Regions from separate parts of the Heyndrickxia sp. FSL W8-0496 genome, predicted to be linked through region 1. Evidence: a T-box and tRNA genes for the amino acid it is inferred to sense, from the RefSeq annotation. Region 1 holds a T-box; the other holds one or more tRNA genes.

Region 1 (10,902 bases):
TAAAGACTATAATCATTACTATTACACCAATCCAACCAAAATCACTATAGAACATACCTCCCACCGTACCACCTATACTTGAACCTATATAGTAAAAAAATAAATAAAGTGAAGAGGCTTGTGCTTTATCATGTGTCGATAATTTGCCAACCCAGCCACTTGCAATGGAGTGTCCTGCAAAAAATCCAAAGGTAAAAACGGCTATTCCAATAATTTTTAACCAAAGATTTGTATTTAACGTGATACATGCTCCAATTAACAAAATTAATAAAGATAATTGCAATATCTTTCGTCTACCATGCTGATCAGCAAGCATTCCCATCCATGTCGAACTAAACGTTCCAACAATATATACAATAAAAATAAAACCGACGATTGTCTGACTTAATGAATACGGAGGAGCAATTAATTGAAAGCCAATATAATTATAAAGTGATACAAAGCTTCCCATTAATAGAAATCCAGTCCCAAATAAATAGATTAATCCTGGCTCATTAAATTGACTAATTAAAGATTTTCCTAATTTAACAACAGCAAACTTACGCGGTTGGAAATGAGCTGATGTTGGTAATGTAAACCAAAATAATAAACTTGCCATTAAACTAATAATACCAATACCAATAAGGGCAATATGCCAATTAAAATAATCGGTCAATACTCCACTAATAATTCGTCCTCCCATACCACCGATTGAGTTTCCACTAATGTATAATCCCATTGCCATCCCTAAGCTCTTAGGGTCGATTTCCTCACCTAAATACGCCATTGCGATGGCTGGCAACCCCGCTAGAACTATTCCCTGTAATATTCTACAAAGAAGTAATAAATGAAAGTTTGGACTTAATGCTGTAATTATAGCTAAAATCGATGATGCTATTAGGGAGATGGTCATGACCGATTTTCTTCCGAATACTTCTGATAACGAGCCAACTACTAGCATACTTATTGCTAATGCAATCGTAGTAGATGATAAAGTTAAACTAGAAACCGCAGGTGAAATGTGGAACTCATTTGCTATTTCAGGAAGTAATGGCTGTGTACTCCAAAGGATCGCAAATGTATTAAACCCTCCAGCAAACAAAGCTAAATTGGCCATTCGAAAACTTTTTGTTCCACGTTTTATATAACTCATGATGCGTCTTACTCCTTTATAACTACCAATGTCTTTTTGAGGTTATGAACTATTTAATCGATCTTAACTTTATTTTTTACATATTCAATGAACCTCTTAGTAACGGGTGATATATAGCGCCCTTCTTTCCAAGCAATACCAATTGTCCTTTCACAGATGGGATGGATAATTCGAATTAGCTTAACCTTTGATTTATCTAAAATCGTTAAGTCCGGCACTAATGAAACTCCTAATTTAGCGGCAACTAAACCTGCTACCGTTCCAATTTCATCCCCTTCAAATACTACTTGTGGAAAAAAGTCAGCTTCCTTACAAAGCTGGTCAGTAATGGTACGTAAGCCATATCCATTTTTAAAAGCAATGAATGGCTCATCTTTAATCAAATGTAAATCGATTTCATCTAATTTTGCTAAGGGATGATGAATTGAAACAATTAAATATAGTTCTTCCCTTAGTAATGGCTGACGAATAATCCCCGCCTGATCTTGGTCAAAAGAAACGAGTGCAACCTCAGTTTCACCAGCGTCTAATTGCTCCAATACATGCTGGGATGATGCCTGATTTAATCGGAATTTCACATTTGGATATTCGCGCTGAAATGAGCTGACCAATTTTGGCACAAAACTCACTCCTAGCGAGTGTAAAAAGGATAATGAAATAGTTCCACGGTCAGGATGAATACTATCCTGAATTTCTTGAATTCCCATTTCAATTTCTTTTATCGAACGTTCTACACGCTCGAGAAACATTTTTCCATATTGATTTAAACTAATATTTCTTCCTTTTCGATCAAAAAGTTGCACGCCTAGCTCCTCTTCCAGCTTAGCAATAGATCGACTAAGGGCAGGTTGGGAAACCGAAAGCAATTCTGCCGCTCGAGTAAAGTGCTGTGTGCTTGCAACTACTTGAAAATACTGAATTTGATGCCATTCCATCCGTTCACCCTCATTTACTGCTTTGTTCATTCAACTTCATCATACTCCTGAACACTCATAACTTCCAATTGTAAATTTGCATGATATTTATGCATATTGATTATGTAGGCAACAAATATTATTAATACAATATGATGATCATAAAAAACACCCTCCTGCGAAATAAATTAATGGCAGTAGAGTGGTATATCTTTTTATAAGTATTTTACTAAGGCTTTGTTTTCAAACATTGTTGCTATTTAAGTTAAGTTTTAACGAATAACAATCAGAAGAAACCGCTACATCTTTCATTTCTGTGAAAAGAGCTCCAAAAGCCCATAAGAATTGCCCAATCCCTTATTGGATGTATACGCTGGCATTTGGGATTTTTACAAAAACAACAAAGTATACGAAAACAGCTTTTATTAAAAAGCTTATGAGTAAAATTATTGTTTTAACTTGTTAAAATAATCCGCATAATCTTTTGAAAGCTGGTCAATTGGTGCATATATTTTTTCCATCGCTTTAATTACACGTTTGTATACTATTTGTTGTTTTTCTTCATTATAATTGTCTACAATATCCTCTTTTTTTAATTCACTAAGCAGATTCAAATATTTATCCATTCCATAGTTGGAAATTAAATAGTCTGTTAATAGGAAACCGAGACTATAAATGTCTCCCGAATCATTCGTGTAATTTATATTGTTTAATTCATTAATCGGCTTAAATGTTTTAATATTATCTAAGAGAATGTTCTCTCTTTCCTTTACTCCATTTAAATCTATTCGTGGGTTTCCTTGAGGGTCTTTTGAAACCGCACTAGAAATATATATTGCCAGTCCTTCATGCATAAACTCTGTGGCGTTGTCATTACTGATTTCTGCAAGCATTGTGTGAACCACTTCATGCTTCATTATATTATAAGTGACATCAGAATAAGTGGTATCTACGAAAAATTTTAAAGAAATAAAAGACTGACTGACCCCAGGTACTGTTTCCCATGGAACAGAAGCGGATAATTCTTCAAGTGAATCATATAATTTTACATTAACTTCCTTTGGATCCCAATCAAAATATTCTATATATAGATCAACCAACTTTTTAAGATCTTTCATTACTTGGGCAGCCTGATATTCTAATGAAGGTAAATAGTAGAGATTTATTGGTCCATTTGTCATTTTCTTGAATGGAAGATCATTTATTTTCCATTTTCCCCCTTTTTTAATGATCGTATATGTTATTTGATTACTATAGATTTTATCTTTATTTTTCATATCTATTTGTAGTGTTAAATTTCCTTTTGTCAAAGATGTAAGTTCTAATTGCCTGATCTTGGTAGTTAAGCTCACTCCTTCTTTTCGCTTTACATACACGCCCAAAATCCATGCATCCTGTTCTTTATAGAAAAGTTTATTTTTTTCATTTTGAAATGATAAGAATTCCTTTCTATTATTATCATCAATGGCTTCAATCATTTTTGCAAAATACGTTTTGGCAGCTTGTGCTTCTTTTTCAAGTTCCTCTTCATCAATTTCTTTCGTTTGGATTGCTTGACTTTTATTATTATCATTTTTTATGTTTATTTTCTTTGTAGTTGATTCGGATTGACATCCAGCAAGCAGGATGATAAAAATAATAAAATACACTTTTCTCATTCATATCCCTCCTAACATAATTAATAATTAAAGTTCTTCATAATATGAATCTTTCCCTTCAAATATTTTTAATTTTTTCAATAATTTGTATATTAATTTTATCCTTTAAAAAAATGCACTTTCTCAAATATTATTGCTAAGGTTTTAACGTATAAGTATTGTCTGAAGACTGCTATATCTTTCATTTGACTGAGAATAAAGCTGCGAACTCCATAAGAATTGCCCGATCCCTTATTAGATGTAAGTGCCAGTAGTTTGGCTTTTCCAAATGTAACAAGCTTTACGAAATCAGCAAATTTAATAAATTTACCAGTAAATAGACTTTACCTTTCTGAACATTTTGTATATAATACAATAAATTTATCATTATTAATGCTTAGACGAGGAAAAGTAAAATGAGGATGTTTTCACCAGAGAGCTTCGGGAGCTGAAAAGAAGCAAAACTATTCATTTGAACAATGGCCTCTGAGCTTCGAGCTGAACGTATGTATCCATATTAGTAGGTCCAGACGGGTATTGCTACTCGTTATCAAAAGCACAGTATCAAAGCTTTTTTCTTGCTTTCGTACTTGTCGAGACTAATAGCGTGAGCTATTAGTAATTAAAGGTGGTATCACGGGGAACCCAGCCTCGTCCTTATTTGCTTAACAGCAGATTAGGGCGAGGCTTTTTTTATTTTTGGAGTTATGCATTAGAGAAATAGCGAAGAACATATATAAAAGGAGGAAATGATATGAATGTGTTTATTGGTGGGGCTTGGCCATATGCAAATGGTTCATTACATCTTGGTCATATCGCCAGTTTATTACCAGGTGATATTTTAGCAAGATATTTCCGATTGGCTGGTAGAAATGTTTTATATGTATCTGGGAGTGATTGTAATGGTACACCTATAGCTATACGTGCTAAGGAGGAACAAACAACTCCTAAACACATTGCTGATTATTATCACAAGGAATTTGTAGAATGCTTTTCAAAGCTTGGATTTACTTATGACCTCTATACAAGAACAGATTCATCTCATCATCATCAAATAGCACAGAAAATCTTTTTGGCGCTGCTTGAAAACAATTTTATTTATAAAAAAGAAATTGAACAAACCTATTGTGAGTCTTGTTCTCAATTTTTACCCGACCGATATGTTGAAGGTATATGTCCAAAATGTGGGAATGCTGCCCGAGGTGATCAATGTGATCATTGTTCTACTATTTTGGATCCAATTGACCTACTAGAGAAAACTTGCAAAATTTGTGGAACGATACCTGAAATAAGAAAAACCGAGCATTTTTATTTTTCATTAAGCCAATTTCAAGAAAGTCTAGAACTTTATGTTGCTAATGCTAAAACACATCATTCTTGGCGTGAGAACGCCATTCAATTAACAAATCGTTATTTTCAGGAAGGTCTACATGATCGGGCTGTTTCCCGTGATTTACCTGTGGGAATCAATATCCCTGTAAAAGGGTATGAAGATAAAAAAATTTATGTTTGGATTGAAGCTGTTGCTGGCTATCTCTCAGCTAGTATACAGTGGGGAAAAGAGCATCAAGTTGATGACGCAAAATTTTGGGATGAACATTCATTATCCTACTATGTTCATGGAAAAGATAATATTCCATTTCATACCATTATTTGGCCAGCCATTTTAATGGGGATTAAGAAAAAATCATTACCTACACATATCGTTTCGAACGAATATTTAACGATTGAAAAAAAGAAATTATCTACCAGTAGAAATTGGGCGGTTTGGGTCCCTGATTTAATCGAACGATACCACCCAGATTCTATTCGTTATTTCCTAACCATTAATGCTCCAGAAAATAAAGATACTGATTTTTCCTGGCGTGAGTTTATATATAGTCATAATAGTGAGCTGTTAGGTACTTATGGAAATTTTGTACATCGATCATTAAAATTTATAGAAAAATATTATTCAAGTGTTGTTCCAGATGGAAACATTGATCCTTATTTCGATAGTAAAATCGCTAATCTCTATAAATCCGTTGGTAATCAAATTGAAGGAGCACACTTTAAGAGATCTTTAGAAATCATTTTTGATTTTATAAGGGAGGCGAATAAATACTTCGATCAAGAACAACCTTGGAAACAGATTCAAGAGGATAAAGAGGCATGTAATAACACTCTTGCCAATTGCGTCTTTATCATTGCTAATTTAGCACAGTTATTGGAGCCTTTTCTACCCTTTTCCTCTACTAAATTATTTAAAAAATTAAAAATTGCCAATCCAGCTTGGCAAACAATAAAAATTAAATCCCTGCAGTTAGAAATAATTGAGCCATTATTTGAACGAATTGACATCAATCAAATTGAATATGAAAGGGGAAAATTACTAAACCAATAAATAATTGCCAGGCACCTAGATATATCTTCGTGCCCCGGCAAATTCTTTTTTGTAAGAAGGTGTATCAATAGAAATGATTTCTACTTGTTTTCCTGCCTCAGGTGAGTGGATCATTTTTCCATTACCAATGTACATGGCAACATGATGGACTTTTCCTTTTCCATGATTAGTGGCAAAAAATAGTAGATCACCTGGTTGAAGATTTGTTTTTAAAACAGGTTTACCTCTCTTATATTGCTCAGAGGCATCTCTTGGTAAGTGCATGCCATAAGATTTATAAACGGAAAAAGTAAAACCAGAACAATCAAAACCGTATGCAGAAGTACCTGACCAAAGATAAGAAAGTCCTAAAAATTGCTTGGCCGTCATGACAAGATCAGTACCCGTTGGCTTCGGAAATTCTGCTTTAGAGGTGTAAATATTCACATCTGTTTTTTTTACCCATTTTACTTGATTCGTAGGTGTATTAACCTGAACCCAATTTTGCTCCTCACTTATAACAGGTAGTTTCGTATTAAAGCTTATTTCCAAATCTTTTTTCTGTTTGTCATCGTATAAATGGGTTGTTCTTGTTTTAACGATGGCAAACGGGCATTTTTCATATTTTAATAGTCCTATATGAATTTGTTCTTTAGGCAGCCATCCTGGATATCCATACTTATTTTTAGCAGTTGCCTGGTCCTTAATGGCAATTTGTACCCATTCTCCTTTCGTCCTTAAAATTTGAACCTCTTGCCCATATAATGCTTGACTCTCAGTTTTACCGGTTAGCCAAATCCGTTTCTGAACATTTGGCATACTGTTTGTCCATTTTCTCATGTCAACCGGAATGGACAATACGGACTGATCAATGGATCGTTTTGAACCCGGTTCTTTCCAAAGAGTAGCTACAGGTACATTGATATAGCTTTTTTTCACAACTGATGATTGATTACACTCAGAACTAGTTATAGCTTCTACAGTGTTATTTCCTAAAGAAAATACAAATGAAAGAAAAAGTGCAAGAATACTAGTTTTCAACCACTTCATCCCTTTCCCCTCCTTCTAAAAAAATTTTGCAATTATAAAAAAATATAACATACAAAGGAGGAAACATGTATTATTTTTGGATATATCTACCTTATACTATAAATATATGTGATGAAAGTAATAAATAGATGCATCTATTACGGAACTTTCTATGGTAACTTTCGTACATATACTAAGGAGTGGGATTAATGAAATGACCAATAGGTATAAGCATAATTAGCTATTACTATATTTTTGGAGCATTTATTTTATTTATAACATCCATCTTCTATGAATCACATATAAATGAAATCGGTATTTCAGATAGATTTGGTTTAAGTCACGTACCTGAACAATTAATGAGAGTGGTTGTTGCCATTGCAACATTAATTATCATTTATGGATATATGAAATTAAAAAAATGGGGATTTTGGTTAATGATAGTGTATTCTATTCTTTTTGGGACTATAAGTCTAGTGCTGACAATTACCTATAACCAGCAACCTTATATTGGCAATATGATCTGGTCTTTTATTGTATTACTATATACATTACATACACACAAATCTTTCAAACACAGAAAAGTATGCGAGTCCAAAGCTGATTCTTGTTCAGTAATTAGATAAAAAATAGATCAAGCACTATGACAAAGTGCTTGATCCATTTGTTTTCAGTATGTAGTCTCTATACTCTTTTGCTAGATGCAAAGACGAAAAGTTACCTTCTTTTATCTGTTCCTCAATTTCCTTCGCTTCATTCCAGGCTAAATTGTATACGTACTTATCAATTATTCCACTTGCCAAAGCCCCTTCCAATTCATCTGCATCCTGTTGAATCATTTCTCCCGAGGGAAGAACGATGAGGTCTAGGTATAAATCATCCCAAAATGGACGACCATTCTCAACTCCATTTTGTATGCAAATATCAATATACCATTGAATAATTTCCCCACTGTCATTAAACATTGTTGTTACAGCGTGATGCTTATCTTTTGGAAATTGCTGAAGCCATGAGTATCCATTATCGGCAATGCATAACATTTTTTCTCCATAATTTATGTACAATGGTTCTGTTACTTTAATCATTTTCAAGAAAGATAAATATCCCTCGAATGTTTCGGTCTGCACAAATGTTTGGATGTACTCTCTCTCCGTAATACGCTTCCATCCTAGACGATCCCCAAATTTTCTCTTTAACATCCAATCCCCCTTATTCATCGTTAAAGCCACCATTGTTCCTGTGGTAGTAATACAGTCTGAATACTAAATGAATCTTTAAACCAACTTTTCATTAATGTCCTCATTACTAAATATTCTGAAGCGGAATGAGAAACCCCTATAAGTGACATGGTTGTATTTGGGACATATGCAAGCATTTGATTATATTTCATCCTTCCATATTCATTATCAATATGACAATGAATCTCACCAGTTATATAGGCTTGTGCCCCCTTCTTTTCTGCTTCCTTCATCCAGTCTACTTTGTCTCCGCAGCCCGCAATAATAGCAATCCTTTCAATTGACTCTAGCTGCTTACCTTCGAAATCAACATATGGAATACAAAATTTGTTCTTTAGTGTTTCAACAAGCTGATCTGTATCGGTTTTTTGAATCTCACAAAGCAATATTAGGTTTTGATTTTTCTCATTTGGAAGGTATCCATCCACAATTTTTGCATGTAAAGTCTGTGCTATAGCAATACTTGTCCCAAGCCTTTGATGATAGTCTAACGGCTCATGACAGGTATACACAGATAATCTTTTCTTTTTCATTGCCAATAAGTATTTTTCAGGAATCGGGACAAACCCTCTACCTGATTTACCGTTTGGATCACCACATTCCATTAATAATGGATGATGCATGAAAAGAAGATCCCCTTCTTTACTCTCATCAATGAATCGAGTTAATACATCTTCAGTAGGAAAAACAGCTAAAAAAACCTTTTCAACTTCAGCACTTCCCCTGAGCATAAGTCCGTTGAAAAGCTGTGCAAACTCGTTTTCAAAAACTGATGTCCAATCAAATGGTAACGGATCATAAACGGCTGGAATAAATCGACTAAAACCTGGATCACTTCTATAGGAATGGATATCCAGCTCACGATTTAATTGGCGTACTAACTGATCTAGTAAAACCATATTCCCTTCTCCTCTCATTGTAAAGCTCAATGTATGAATCACTGCATTCATGATATAAAAGCATTCAGTTCTACACGTTATAACCAATATTTAAATGAATTGCAGTTCATATTTATCGTACATGTTCAAGTGAATTCCCTAAATCAATATCTTCTGAATTTAAAAAAAGCCTTGAAATACTTTCATTTTAACATTTCGTAAAATTATATAAATACAAAAAATTATTATCGTAGTCAATAAACTATTAAAAAAGTAAAAAAGTAACCTTTTACCGACCTCTATCAGAAAAGATTACTTTATTTATATATTTTTATTAATTCGTCTTTTTACTCCTGTTTTATGTCAACAGACTAGAAACATAAAGGTAACGAGCCACACTCTTCCTTAGAATGAAACCATCTTTCTATGTATAATTTATCGAAAGAAGGTGTACTCCTTTTACTTTTCACTGTTTTTGTAAAGTTTGTTTTTTATTGCAAAAGCCCCAAGGTAGGCTTTACAATCAATAAAGGATTCAAACATTCTTGTGGAGTTTGCAGCTCTTTCTCAGTGAAATGAAAGTATAGTAGTAGATAGTTAATAGGTAAACCTAATTTTAACTAGCAACAATGTTGAGAGAGGTGCTTTACTTCTTTATAGGAGTAACAACTGCGAATAAACTATCTGTTGGATCAGATACTTTTACTTCAATGATTTTATATCCATCTTTGCCTTCGTTTTCCCTTGTTATTTTCAATTGAATATCGCCCATTTCGATTTCTCCTCCTTAAAATTTCTCACAGTAGGCATTATATGAAAAAGCTTAAAAAAGGTTCCAATAATTTTTAAAATTCCTCAAGTTTTCTTCGATTTAATAAAATCATCTAATACTTTATGTACAAAATAAAATAGGGCTGACAAAACATTTTAATGTTTACCCCAAAATTAAATCAGGTTATAATGAAAATTATGTAATTTCGGATATCGAAATGAATTGTGCTTATTTGATAACAAAAAGGACATTACTGGAGGTGAAAAAATCAACTGATAGGTCTGTTATAAATGTGTAAATAAGTACCCACAAAAAAACTAATTTAATGATTGAAAGGCGAGGAAAAATTGAATACACCTAGTGGAAAACAACGAATCCAACTTGCTTTACTTTTAGGATCACTTGGTCTTTTAGGACCTTTTACAATAGACACATATTTACCCTCCTTTCCTACTATTGTAAAAGATTATCAAACTACTGCTTCACTTGTACAAATCAGTCTAACTGCATGTTTATTAGGACTAGGATTAGGGCAATTATTTATTGGCCCATTGAGCGATGTAAAGGGCCGTCGTAAGCCATTGCTATTTTTTCTATGCTTATACTTATTAGCTTCTTTAACTTGTTCCTTTGCCCCAAATATTTATTTCCTTATAGTGGCACGCTTCGTCCAAGGCTTTTCTGCAGCAGGTGGTCTTGTAGTCTCCAGAGCTGTAGTCAGAGATTTATTTAGTGGAAAGGAATTAACTAAATTTTTTACCTTAATGGTGTTAGTTGGTAATCTCGGACCAATTGTTGCACCAGTTGCTGGGGGAATCATTCTTTCCTTTACCAAATGGAATGGTGTTTTCATTGTTTTAGCCTGTATTGGTGCTATATTAATCTTCACGGTTTCATTGAAGCTTAAAGAAACATTGCCAGTAGAAAAACGAGTTCCAAG
Region 2 (10,902 bases), 2.9 Mb from region 1:
AATATCAAAATAACGTACCTATATCCCAAACATAAGGAAATGTCTGCTTTTGATGCAAATAAAGGAACTTGAGTTCGCTAAAATAAAAAAATACTTGAAACATCCCCTCTTCTTTCATTGAGTTTATGTTCCACAATTATGATTCATATTGTTCTTTTTTTACACTGCTTGTCATACATATATTACAAAGCTTGTTCAATGGATTTATTATGAACTGTGTAAGAAAGTGGGGGAGCAAATGAATCAATATTATGATAGTTCATCAAATAATAAAGCGCCGTCCCAAGAGCATGATGTTATTATGAGGGGCCGAAAGCTTTTAGACATTACTGGAGTTAAACAAGTTGAAAGCTTTGATAATGAGGAGTTTTTATTAGAAACCGTTATGGGCTTCTTATCTATTCGTGGTCAAAATCTACAAATGAAAAATCTCGATGTTGATAAAGGAATCGTATCCATTAAGGGGAAGGTATTTGATTTAGTATACTTAGACGATCACCATGGGGAGAAAGCTAAAGGCTTCTTTAGCAAAATATTTCGATGAGTTTGGCGACCCAATTTTATACCATGCTTGCCATGATCTCTATGGGAAGCTTTTTTGGTGCCACCCTTGATACGTATAATCGATTCTTGAAACGAGGGTCTAGAAAACGGTTAATTGTATTTATCAATGATGTTTTATTTTGGTTACTTCAGGGCTTATTAATCTTTTATATTTTATTTTTGGTTAATTTTGGAGAAATTCGCTTCTATATTTTTGTAGCATTACTTTGTGGTTTTGCAGCATATCAGGCATTAATGAAAACCACTTATCTTAAATTATTGGAAATTTCCATTGATCTTATTGTTGCTATCGCCAATTACATCAGTCATTTATTTATGACAATTGTTTATAGTCCTATAAAATGGCTAGTTATTCTACTGATAACCGTTGTTTTTTGGATGGGAAAAGCCCTTTACGCTCTTGTACAAACCATTCTTAAGGTGTTATTATTAATGGTAAAGATTTTATTTAAACCAATAATTTGGATAGTCTATCTTTTATGGCGAGCAATTCCGACATCCATTAAAAAAATAATCGAAAAGTCTTATAATTTCATTGCAGGTAATGTGAAAAAAGCAACGAATAAAACTATATCAGGAATAAAAACCATTCTTAAAATATTTAAGAGATAATTCTACTAATGAGATGTGCTTGTAAAGGAGGTATGAGAATGGGTGAGAAAGCGAAACGAAATATTGCACCAATGCAAAATGCATATATGACACAGCACCATGTAAAAGAAAAAGTGTTGGCTAAAAGGAAAAAATTACTATTTAGGAGACTAGCCATCTTTTTTTTACTAATGATAACCATTTCGTATATGTTGATTTCTACACTCATATCTAGAAATGACCTTCTTAGTGAAAAGAAAATGGAAAAAGAAAAACTTGAAAAGACCATCGCTCAATTAGATAAGAAACATGCATTGTTAAAGGATGAGATCGTGAAATTAAATGATGACGAATACATTGCTAAGCTGGCTAGAAGTGAATATTTTCTATCAGAAGATGGAGAAATTATCTTTAATATTCCCAAGCCTAAAGATAAGGAAGAAGATGAGTCTTATTGACACCCTTTTTTAACGTTGGCTATAATATAGATTAAGGTTTATTTTTTATCTTTTTAAGGAGGAAATAATTTTTTATGTCAATCGAAGTAGGCAGCAAGTTACAAGGAAAGGTAACAGGCATCACAAATTTTGGAGCGTTTGTCGAACTGTCAGAAGGCTCAACAGGACTTGTTCACATTAGTGAAGTAGCCGATAATTATGTTAAAGATATTAACGAACATTTAAAAGTCGGTGACGAAGTTCAAGTAAAAGTGATCAATGTTGAGAAGGATGGCAAAATTGGACTTTCAATACGTAAAGCCAAGGAGCAAACACAAACCCAGCGTCCACGTCAAAACAAATCAAATAATAATTTTCGTGCGAAAGAAAACTTTGAACAAAAAATGGCTCGTTTTTTAAAGGATAGTGAAGATCGTTTGTCATCATTAAAACGTAATACAGAATCAAAACGTGGTGGCCGTGGTGCTAGACGTGGCTAACTTGCTGTCTATTTATATATAGCAGGTGAACGTAATGAAAAGGTAGGACTATTGATTAGGCCTACCTTTTTTATATAAAAATAGTCTTGATTGGAAATTAGAAGCATAAAAAAAGGAATCAGCAATATATGCTGATTCCCTTTTTTGTATGATGACCCGTACGGGATTCGAACCCGTGTTACCGCCGTGAAAGGGCGGTGTCTTAACCGCTTGACCAACGGGCCACTCTAATAATTTTTATAGCGGCGGAGGGGATCGAACCCCCGACCTTACGGGTATGAACCGTACGCTCTAGCCAGCTGAGCTACACCGCCGTAAAACAAGTTACTTTAAAAGCACAATTTCTATAATACAGAGCGATTTAAATTATGTCAATATATTTTTGTGAGGTTTTTAAAAAGCTTTAATGAATCTAAACTACATATCTATTTAAAAACTTGTTTAGTTTTTAGGCATTTCGCAGAACAAAGTCGAACTTTTCTTTCAATTCACCTCTCTATTTTGACAAAGTTTTAAGCTTGTCCATTTTATAATAGACAACAACTAAATGAAATAGGGAGTTGTGTGAATTATGGCAAAAATGGAACATACCTTTATTGAACCAGGACGGAATGTAAATCTAAAGGAAACAAAAGTGGAGTTTTCAAAAGGAGTGAATCGGCTTCAACTCAAGCTAGGAGTCATTTTCTTCCAAAAGGGTATTGTTTTGCTACTCATAGGTTTCTTATTGGGACGGGCATTAATTTTATCTCACTTAACACCTTTTTCACTTCCTTTTTTCGCGTCTGTTTACATGATGAGAAGAAAAAAGTCCCCAATTGTTTTGTTTGGCTTAGCAGCAGGTTCATTAAGTATTACGATGGGAAATGCATTTTACACACTCATATCAGGGATTGTCTTCTTACTCATATATAAAACGATAGGAAGACTACATAAGGATGAAATAAAGGTAATTCCTTTTTATGTATTTGTCGTTTCCTTTTTATCGAAATGTGGATACTTCTATATAGCAGGTAATCAGAACATCACATTATATGATGGAATGATGGCCGCGGTCGAAGCTAGTTTAACTTTCATACTTACACTTATCTTTATGCAATGTATTCCATTAATATCACTAAGAAAAAGAAAAAAGACATTAAAAACGGAGGAAGTCATTAGTTTAATTATCTTATTTGCCTCCGTATTAACAGGTACCATTGGTTGGGCAATTTTTGATTTGTCTGTAGAGCATATTTTATCTAGATATTTAGTACTTCTCTTAGCTTTTGTTGCTGGTGCAACAGTAGGTTCGACTGTAGGAGTAGTTACTGGACTTATCTTTAGCTTAGCGAATGTTTCGAGCTTTTATCAAATGAGCTTACTTGCCTTTTCTGGCTTATTAGGCGGGCTTCTAAAAGAAGGGAAAAAGATCGGCACAGCTGTAGGATTGCTTATTGCAACATTACTCATTGGAATGTATGGGGAGGTAAAGACACCATTGATCGTTAATATTTATGAATCGTCTATAGCCATTTTTTTATTGTTTATAACCCCAAAGTCTTTAACATCAAAGCTTGCAAAACATATACCTGGTACAAATGAATATACTCAGGAGCAGCAGCAATATATCCGAAAAATAAGGGACATTACTGTGAATAGGGTGGAGCAATTTTCATCTGTTTTCCAAGCCCTATCCAAGAGCTTCTCACAATTTGATCAGTGGAGGGAATTCGATCATGAGGATCAAGAGTTAGATTATTTCTTAAGCAATGTCACTGAAAGGACATGTCAAAACTGTTTTAAAAAGGAGCAATGCTGGGCAAAAAACTTTAATAAAACCTATGATTTAATGAAAAAGGTTATATATGAAACAGATAAAGGGGAAGGGGTGATACCTCAGAAGGTTCATCGAGAGCTTGATAAGCATTGCTCTAAATCAAAAAAAGTAGAGGATGCGATTCTTCAGGAACTTACTTTTTACCAGGCAAATCAAAAGTTAAAAAAGCAGGTAAAGGAGAGCAGAAAGCTAGTTGCGGAGCAATTACTTGGTGTCTCAGAGGTAATGGGTGATTTTGCAAAGGAAATACAACGTGAACGTGAGAATCATCATAAGCAAGAAGAAATGATCCTAGATAGCCTTCAGGATTTTGGTCTTGACGTTGAACAGGTGGAAATTTATAGCTTAAATGTGGGGAATGTGGATATTGATATGACTATTCCTTACTGTAATGGACATGGTGAATGTGAAAAAATTATCGCTCCATTGCTATCTGATATTTTAGGAGAAACGATTATCGTTCAAAAAGAAGAATGTGCATCTTATCCTAATGGATTTTGCTATGTCACTTTCCGTTCTGCACAGGCGTTTGTTGTCGAAACAGGAGTCGCACATGCTGCTAAAGGAGGAGGCTTTGTTTCCGGCGACAGCTACTCCACAATTGATTTGGGAACGAGAAAATATGCAGTGGCTATTAGCGATGGAATGGGAAATGGGGAGCGTGCTCATCAAGAAAGTAATGAAACTCTTCGTCTTCTGCAAAAGATATTGCAGTCTGGTATTGAAGAAAAGGTAGCTATTAAATCGGTTAATTCTGTATTGTCATTAAGAACAACGGATGAGATTTTTTCCACCTTGGACCTTGCAATGATTGATCTTCAGGATGCTAGTGTTAGATTTTTAAAGATTGGTTCAACACCGAGCTTTATTAAACGAGGAGATAAAGTAATTAAAATTGAATCTAGTAACTTGCCAATGGGAATGATTCAAGAATTTGATGTAGATGTTGTATCAGAACAAATGAAAGCTGGAGATCTTTTGATTATGATGAGTGATGGTATTTTTGAAGGACCGAAACATGTGGAAAACTATGATTTATGGATGAGAAGAAAAATAAGAGAAATTGAGACAAAAGATCCTCAAGAAATTGCTGATTTAATTATGGAGGAGGTTATTCGAACACGTTCCGGAATGATTGATGATGATATGACGATTGTAGTGGCTAAGCTTGAACATAATACACCGAAATGGGCTGCCATTCCGGCGGGAAAAGGAAAGGAAATGATTTCATAAAAGAGAAACATATTATAGTATAAAATCCCTCCGATTCGTCGAAGATGGGTAATAGGAAAATGATTGGGAATCGATAGAATCAGGGAGGGGAAACCTTTGAAAACAGCTAAATTAAAACAAATCTTATTAATTACAGACGGGTGCTCGAATCAGGGAGATGACCCAGTTGCAATGGCAGCTCTTGCAAATGAACAAGGGATTACTGTTAATGTCATTGGTGTAATGGAGAATGATGTAATCGATGAAAAGGGTATGAGTGAAATTGAAGGAATTGCCTTATCAGGTGGTGGTGTTAGTCAAATTGTTTATTCGCAAATCTTATCACAAACGGTTCAAATGGTAACGAGAAAAGCAATGACACAAACTCTCCAAGGAGTAGTTAATAAGGAATTAAAACAAATTTTAGGAAAGTCTACTTCTATGGAGGAATTACCTCCCGAACAAAGAGGTGAGGTAATGGAAGTAGTTGATGAATTGGGTGAAACGGTAGATTTAGATTTGTTGGTTCTAGTCGATACAAGTGCAAGTATGAAACATAAGCTACCAACAGTTAAGGAAGCCTTGCTGGATCTATCTTTAAGTTTAAATGCACGAATGGGAAATAATCAATTTTCAGTCTTTGTATTTCCTGGGAAAAGGAAAGATGTCGAAAAATTGCTAGAGTGGACTCCAAATCTTGAATCTTTGACTAGTGTCTTTTCAAAGCTTAGTGTGGGTGGCATCACACCAACTGGACCAGCAATTAAAGAAGCTATGACATATTTTAAGAAAAAACGTTCTTTAAGGGGATTGCTTTCAAATGATGACGAACAATACTTTGAAGAGTCAATTTAATTTTCCTGCTGGAACGACTGTCACAGGAAAATGGCATAAAAAAAGCTATATTTTAGTAAGGTTATTGGGGTCTGGTGCCAATGGTATTGTTTATTTAGCGAAAAGCAATGATCGTTTTGTAGCACTAAAGATGAGTGATAACACTATGTCTGTCACTTCAGAAGTAAATGTTCTGAAAGCATTTGCTAAGGTCCAAGGGTCTGCCCTCGGGCCTTCTTTGTTAGATATTGACGATTGGGAAACGCCAAAAATGAAGATTCCCTTTTATGTAATGGAATATATCCAGGGACCACATTTATTAGACTTCATTCAAAAAAAGGGACACTCATGGACGGGTGTATTAATGCTGCAATTATTACAGGATCTACATCGGTTACATGAAGAAGGTTGGGTATTTGGTGATCTTAAACCAGATAATTTAATTATCACTCATTCGCCAACAAAAATTCGTTGTATTGATGTTGGAGGAACAACATTAAGTGGAAGAGCCATAAAGGAGTTTACGGAGTTTTTTGACCGAGGATATTGGGGAGCAGGAACGAGAAAGGCAGAGCCTTCCTATGATCTATTTGCTCTATCAATGGTCATAATAAACTTATTTTATCCTGCGCGGTTTTCTAAAAAGGGTGATGGTGTCGAACAATTGAAAAGGATGATTCGCAGAAAGCCAGAGATGGCTATCTATGAAAATATTTTATTCGATGCGATAGATGGTCAATATTATTCCGCATTAGACATGAGGAAAGATCTATTAAAGGTTTTGTCTAGCGATACGATGAAGCCGGTGAAAAATAGAAACTCTATTCCATCAAGCAGAAGAGCAAAAGTAAATAAACAGGTGACGCCTACAAGGCAAACATCACGTAAGAAGAAGAGAGCATCACGAGTATTTGAAACAATTGTTATTATTGTGCTCGTATCTTTTCTATACTTTATATATATATATGACCAGCTATTATAAGTGTAATGTAGAGAAAGAAAAAATGTCACAATTAAATAGATAAATTAAAGAGGATTATTGGTACAATTAGTGTATAGAATGGAAAGTTCATACTTTCGCTGAAAAGGAACGAGTATAAATGTTACCGTTTGAAAGAAAAGTCGATGATTTTATTAAAACGAATACGTTGATAACAAAGGGGGATTCAGTTCTTATAGGTGTATCAGGTGGACCTGATTCTGTTGCATTACTGCACTATCTAGTTCAAAAAAGAAATATATATAATATATCCATCCGTGCTGCACATGTTGATCATATGCTACGAGGGAATGATTCGTATAATGATCTGCTATTTGTTCAAGAATTATGCAAACAATGGAACATTCCTTGTGAAGCAATTAGAATTAATATTCAAGAGAAAATGGGTGCCCTAAACAAAGGCATGGAAGAAACAGCCAGAATCTACAGGTATCGTTTTTTTCAGGATATTATGGAAAAATACCAGCATAATAAGCTTTTACTTGGACACCATGGTGATGATCAGATTGAAACCATTTTAATGAGATTGACTCGAGGGAGCACAGGAAGAGGAAGAGCAGGGATTCCGTTACGGAGAGCTTTCGCAAATGGAGAAATTATAAGACCTCTCCTTTGTGTTACGAAAAAAGAAATCGAAGAGTATTGCCATATTCATGATTTAAACATAAGAATTGATTCAAGTAATTTTGAACAGGATTATACTAGGAATCGGTTTCGATTAAATGTATTACCTTTTTTAAAGAAAGAGAATAACCATGTTCACGAGCATTTTCAACGATTTAGTGAAGAGATATTATCTGATGAAGCTTTTTTGCAGGAATTAACGTTAGAAAAAATGAATAAATTATGGAATAAAATGAAAAATGAAGTAGTGATAGAAATTCCATCTTTTATTGAAATGCCTTTGCCTTTACAAAGAAGAGGGATTCAACTAATATTAAACTATCTTTACAATGAAAATCCTTCCTTTGTAACTGCGGTACATACAGATGATATTCTTAAATTATTATCAAGTAATCATCCATCTGGACGCTTAGATCTTCCCTTAGGTTTAAAGGTAAGGAGATCTTATCAGCAGTGTACATTCTCCTTTATAAAGGAGAACCAAAACCATACATATGAAATGAAATTGTCCTTAAACAGTGAAGTAGACTTACCAAATGGCTATTGTGTTAGGTTTCTGAAGGGAAAGGTAACTGAAAATCCTTCTTTACAGGATCAAACATGTATGTATTTGGAGGATATCCAGCTTCCCTTAGTAATTAGAAATAAGAAAGCTGGGGACCGAATGAAGGTAAAAGGACTAAATGGATCGAAAAAAGTGAAGGATATATTTATTGATGAAAAAATCCCTAGAGAAAAAAGGGATGAATGGCCAATTGTTGTTGACCAACAGGGCGATGTATTATGGATACCTAAGTTAAAGAAATCTACCTATGATATATTGCCAACATTTGAGCAAACTTGTTATATCTTACAATACTTTAAGCAAACATTCTCCTAGGAGGCAAACATTTTAATGAAACAGGATATTGAAAAGGTATTAATTAGCGAAGAAGAAATACAACAAAGAACAAAAGAATTAGGCAAAGAATTGTCACTTGAATATAAGGATCGATTTCCTTTGGCAATTGGAGTTCTAAAAGGCGCAACATTATTTATGTCTGATTTATTAAAACAAATGGATACTTACTTAGAAATGGACTTTATGGATGTTTCAAGTTATGGTAAATCTATGGTATCTTCTGGAGAAGTGAAAATTTTAAAGGATTTAGATACTTCTGTTGAAGGAAGAGATATCTTAATTATCGAGGATATCATTGATAGCGGTCTTACATTGAGCTATTTGGTTGAGTTGTTCCGTTATCGTAAGGCAAAATCGATAAAGATTGTTACTCTTTTAGACAAACCTTCTGGAAGAAAAGCAGACATTCAGGCTGATTATGTAGGATTTGATGTGCCTGATGCATTTGTTGTTGGTTATGGATTAGATTATGCTGAGAAATACAGAAATCTCCCATATATTGGCGTTTTAAAACCTGAAGTGTATAACAAAAGTGAATAAGTTTAAAATAAAGGGTATATGAATAAAAGTTATGTGGTGAGGAAGTTTCTATCCATATATGCAAATTGTTGTAAAGTTAAGAATTTCTATGATACTATTGAAGATAGTTTTTTGATCGTGGGAGGAGGTAAGGAATGAGTAGAATTTTTAGAAATACCATCTTTTATGTATTACTCTTTCTAGTCCTTATTGGGATTGTTAGTTATTTTAACAATAACAATGAGTCAACAGAAAATATATCATATGATCAGTTTGTTTCTTACTTAGAAAAAGGGGAAGTAAACAGTGTCTCATTACAGCCAGAAAGAGGCGTATATGAAGCAAGAGGAGAATTAAAAGATAAAACTAAGTTTGTCACATATGTATTAAACAATCCCACTGCTTTAGATCGTATCGATCAAGTTGCGAAGGCAAAAGATGCTAAGGTAGAGAATATGCCAGCGAAAGAAACGAATGGTTGGGTGTCCTTTTTCACCTCCATTATTCCTTTTGTTATTATCTTTATCCTTTTCTTCTTCTTATTGAATCAGGCCCAAGGCGGCGGTGGCCGTGTAATGAACTTTGGGAAAAGTAAGGCAAAGCTTTACAATGATGATAAGAAAAAAGTCCGTTTTCGTGATGTAGCAGGAGCAGATGAAGAAAAACAAGAACTTGTAGAGGTAGTAGAATTTCTAAAAGATCCACGTAAATTCTCTGAATTAGGTGCAAGGATTCCTAAAGGAGTATTACTTGTTGGACCTCCAGGTACTGGTAAAACTTTATTAGCAAGAGCTGTAGCTGGTGAAGCGGGTGTTCCGTTCTTCTCCATAAGTGGTTCTGACTTCGTAGAAATGTTTGTTGGTGTCGGTGCTTCACGTGTTCGTGACCTATTTGAAAATGCGAAAAAGAATGCACCTTGTATCATTTTTATCGATGAAATTGATGCAGTTGGTCGTCAACGTGGAGCTGGTCTCGGTGGAGGTCATGATGAGCGTGAACAAACATTAAACCAATTACTTGTTGAGATGGATGGATTCGGAGCAAATGAAGGAATTATTATTGTGGCTGCAACCAATAGACCTGATATCCTTGACCCAGCATTATTGCGTCCAGGACGTTTCGACCGCCAAATCACTGTAGATCGTCCAGATGTTAATGGGCGAGAAGCTGTATTACGTGTCCATGCAAGAAATAAACCGCTAGATGGATCTGTAGATTTAAAAGCAATTGCACAAAGAACACCAGGCTTTTCTGGTGCTGATTTAGAAAACTTATTAAATGAAGCTGCACTAGTTGCTGCGAGACAAGATAAGAAGAAAATTGATATGACTGATGTAGATGAAGCAACGGACCGTGTGATTGCCGGACCGTCTAAGAAAAGTCGAGTTGTATCTCAAAAAGAAAGAAAAATTGTTGCTTTCCACGAAAGTGGTCATACCATTATCGGACTTGTTTTAGATGAGGCTGAGATGGTTCATAAGGTAACGATTGTACCTCGTGGTCAAGCTGGCGGATATGCGGTTATGTTACCGAAGGAAGACCGCTATTTAATGACTAAGCCTGAATTGCTTGACAAAATTACTGGTTTATTAGGTGGTCGTGTAGCAGAGGAAGTTACTTTTGGAGAAGTTTCTACAGGGGCATCCAATGATTTCCAACGCGCGACAAATATTGCTCGAAAAATGGTTACTGAATATGGTATGAGTGATAAACTTGGACCTTTACAGTTTGGCCAATCACAAGGTGGGCAAGTATTCCTAGGTAGAGATTTTAACAATGAGCAAAACTACTCTGATAAAATTGCTTATGAAATTGATACTGAAATTCAAGATATTATTAAAGAGTGTTATGAAAGAGCAAGAAAAATCATTCTTGAAAACCGTGAAAAGTTCACAATTATT

The links. The T-box of region 1 lies ahead of metG (methionine--tRNA ligase). A T-box ahead of a tRNA ligase gene usually reads a tRNA of that ligase, here a tRNA-Met.
Region 2: it has a tRNA-Met gene. The T-box ahead of metG (methionine--tRNA ligase) is inferred to sense a tRNA for this amino acid. The anticodon was not compared.

What each region holds. Positions count from the first base shown of each region.
Region 1 covers NZ_JBBOXX010000001.1:2,937,668-2,948,569, forward strand. Annotated here, with positions in the region: gene NST63_RS14910 (MFS transporter) at 1-1,132, opposite strand, end outside; gene NST63_RS14915 (LysR family transcriptional regulator) at 1,186-2,067, opposite strand; gene NST63_RS14920 (hypothetical protein) at 2,493-3,704, opposite strand; T-box leader at 4,073-4,345, shown strand; gene metG (methionine--tRNA ligase) at 4,438-6,066, shown strand; gene NST63_RS14930 (C40 family peptidase) at 6,082-7,095, opposite strand; gene NST63_RS14935 (DUF402 domain-containing protein) at 7,716-8,273, opposite strand; gene NST63_RS14940 (Nif3-like dinuclear metal center hexameric protein) at 8,294-9,211, opposite strand; gene NST63_RS14945 (hypothetical protein) at 9,837-9,962, opposite strand; gene NST63_RS14950 (multidrug effflux MFS transporter) at 10,310-10,902, shown strand, end outside.
Region 2 covers NZ_JBBOXX010000001.1:69,276-80,177, forward strand. Annotated here, with positions in the region: gene yabP (sporulation protein YabP) at 239-544, shown strand; gene yabQ (spore cortex biosynthesis protein YabQ) at 541-1,176, shown strand; gene NST63_RS00350 (FtsB family cell division protein) at 1,215-1,613, shown strand; gene NST63_RS00355 (S1 domain-containing RNA-binding protein) at 1,688-2,092, shown strand; tRNA gene NST63_RS00360 (tRNA-Glu) at 2,245-2,316, opposite strand; tRNA gene NST63_RS00365 (tRNA-Met) at 2,333-2,406, opposite strand; gene spoIIE (stage II sporulation protein E) at 2,664-5,144, shown strand; gene NST63_RS00375 (VWA domain-containing protein) at 5,241-5,978, shown strand; gene NST63_RS00380 (protein kinase domain-containing protein) at 5,947-6,939, shown strand; gene tilS (tRNA lysidine(34) synthetase TilS) at 7,058-8,461, shown strand; gene hpt (hypoxanthine phosphoribosyltransferase) at 8,477-9,022, shown strand; gene ftsH (ATP-dependent zinc metalloprotease FtsH) at 9,157-10,902, shown strand, end outside.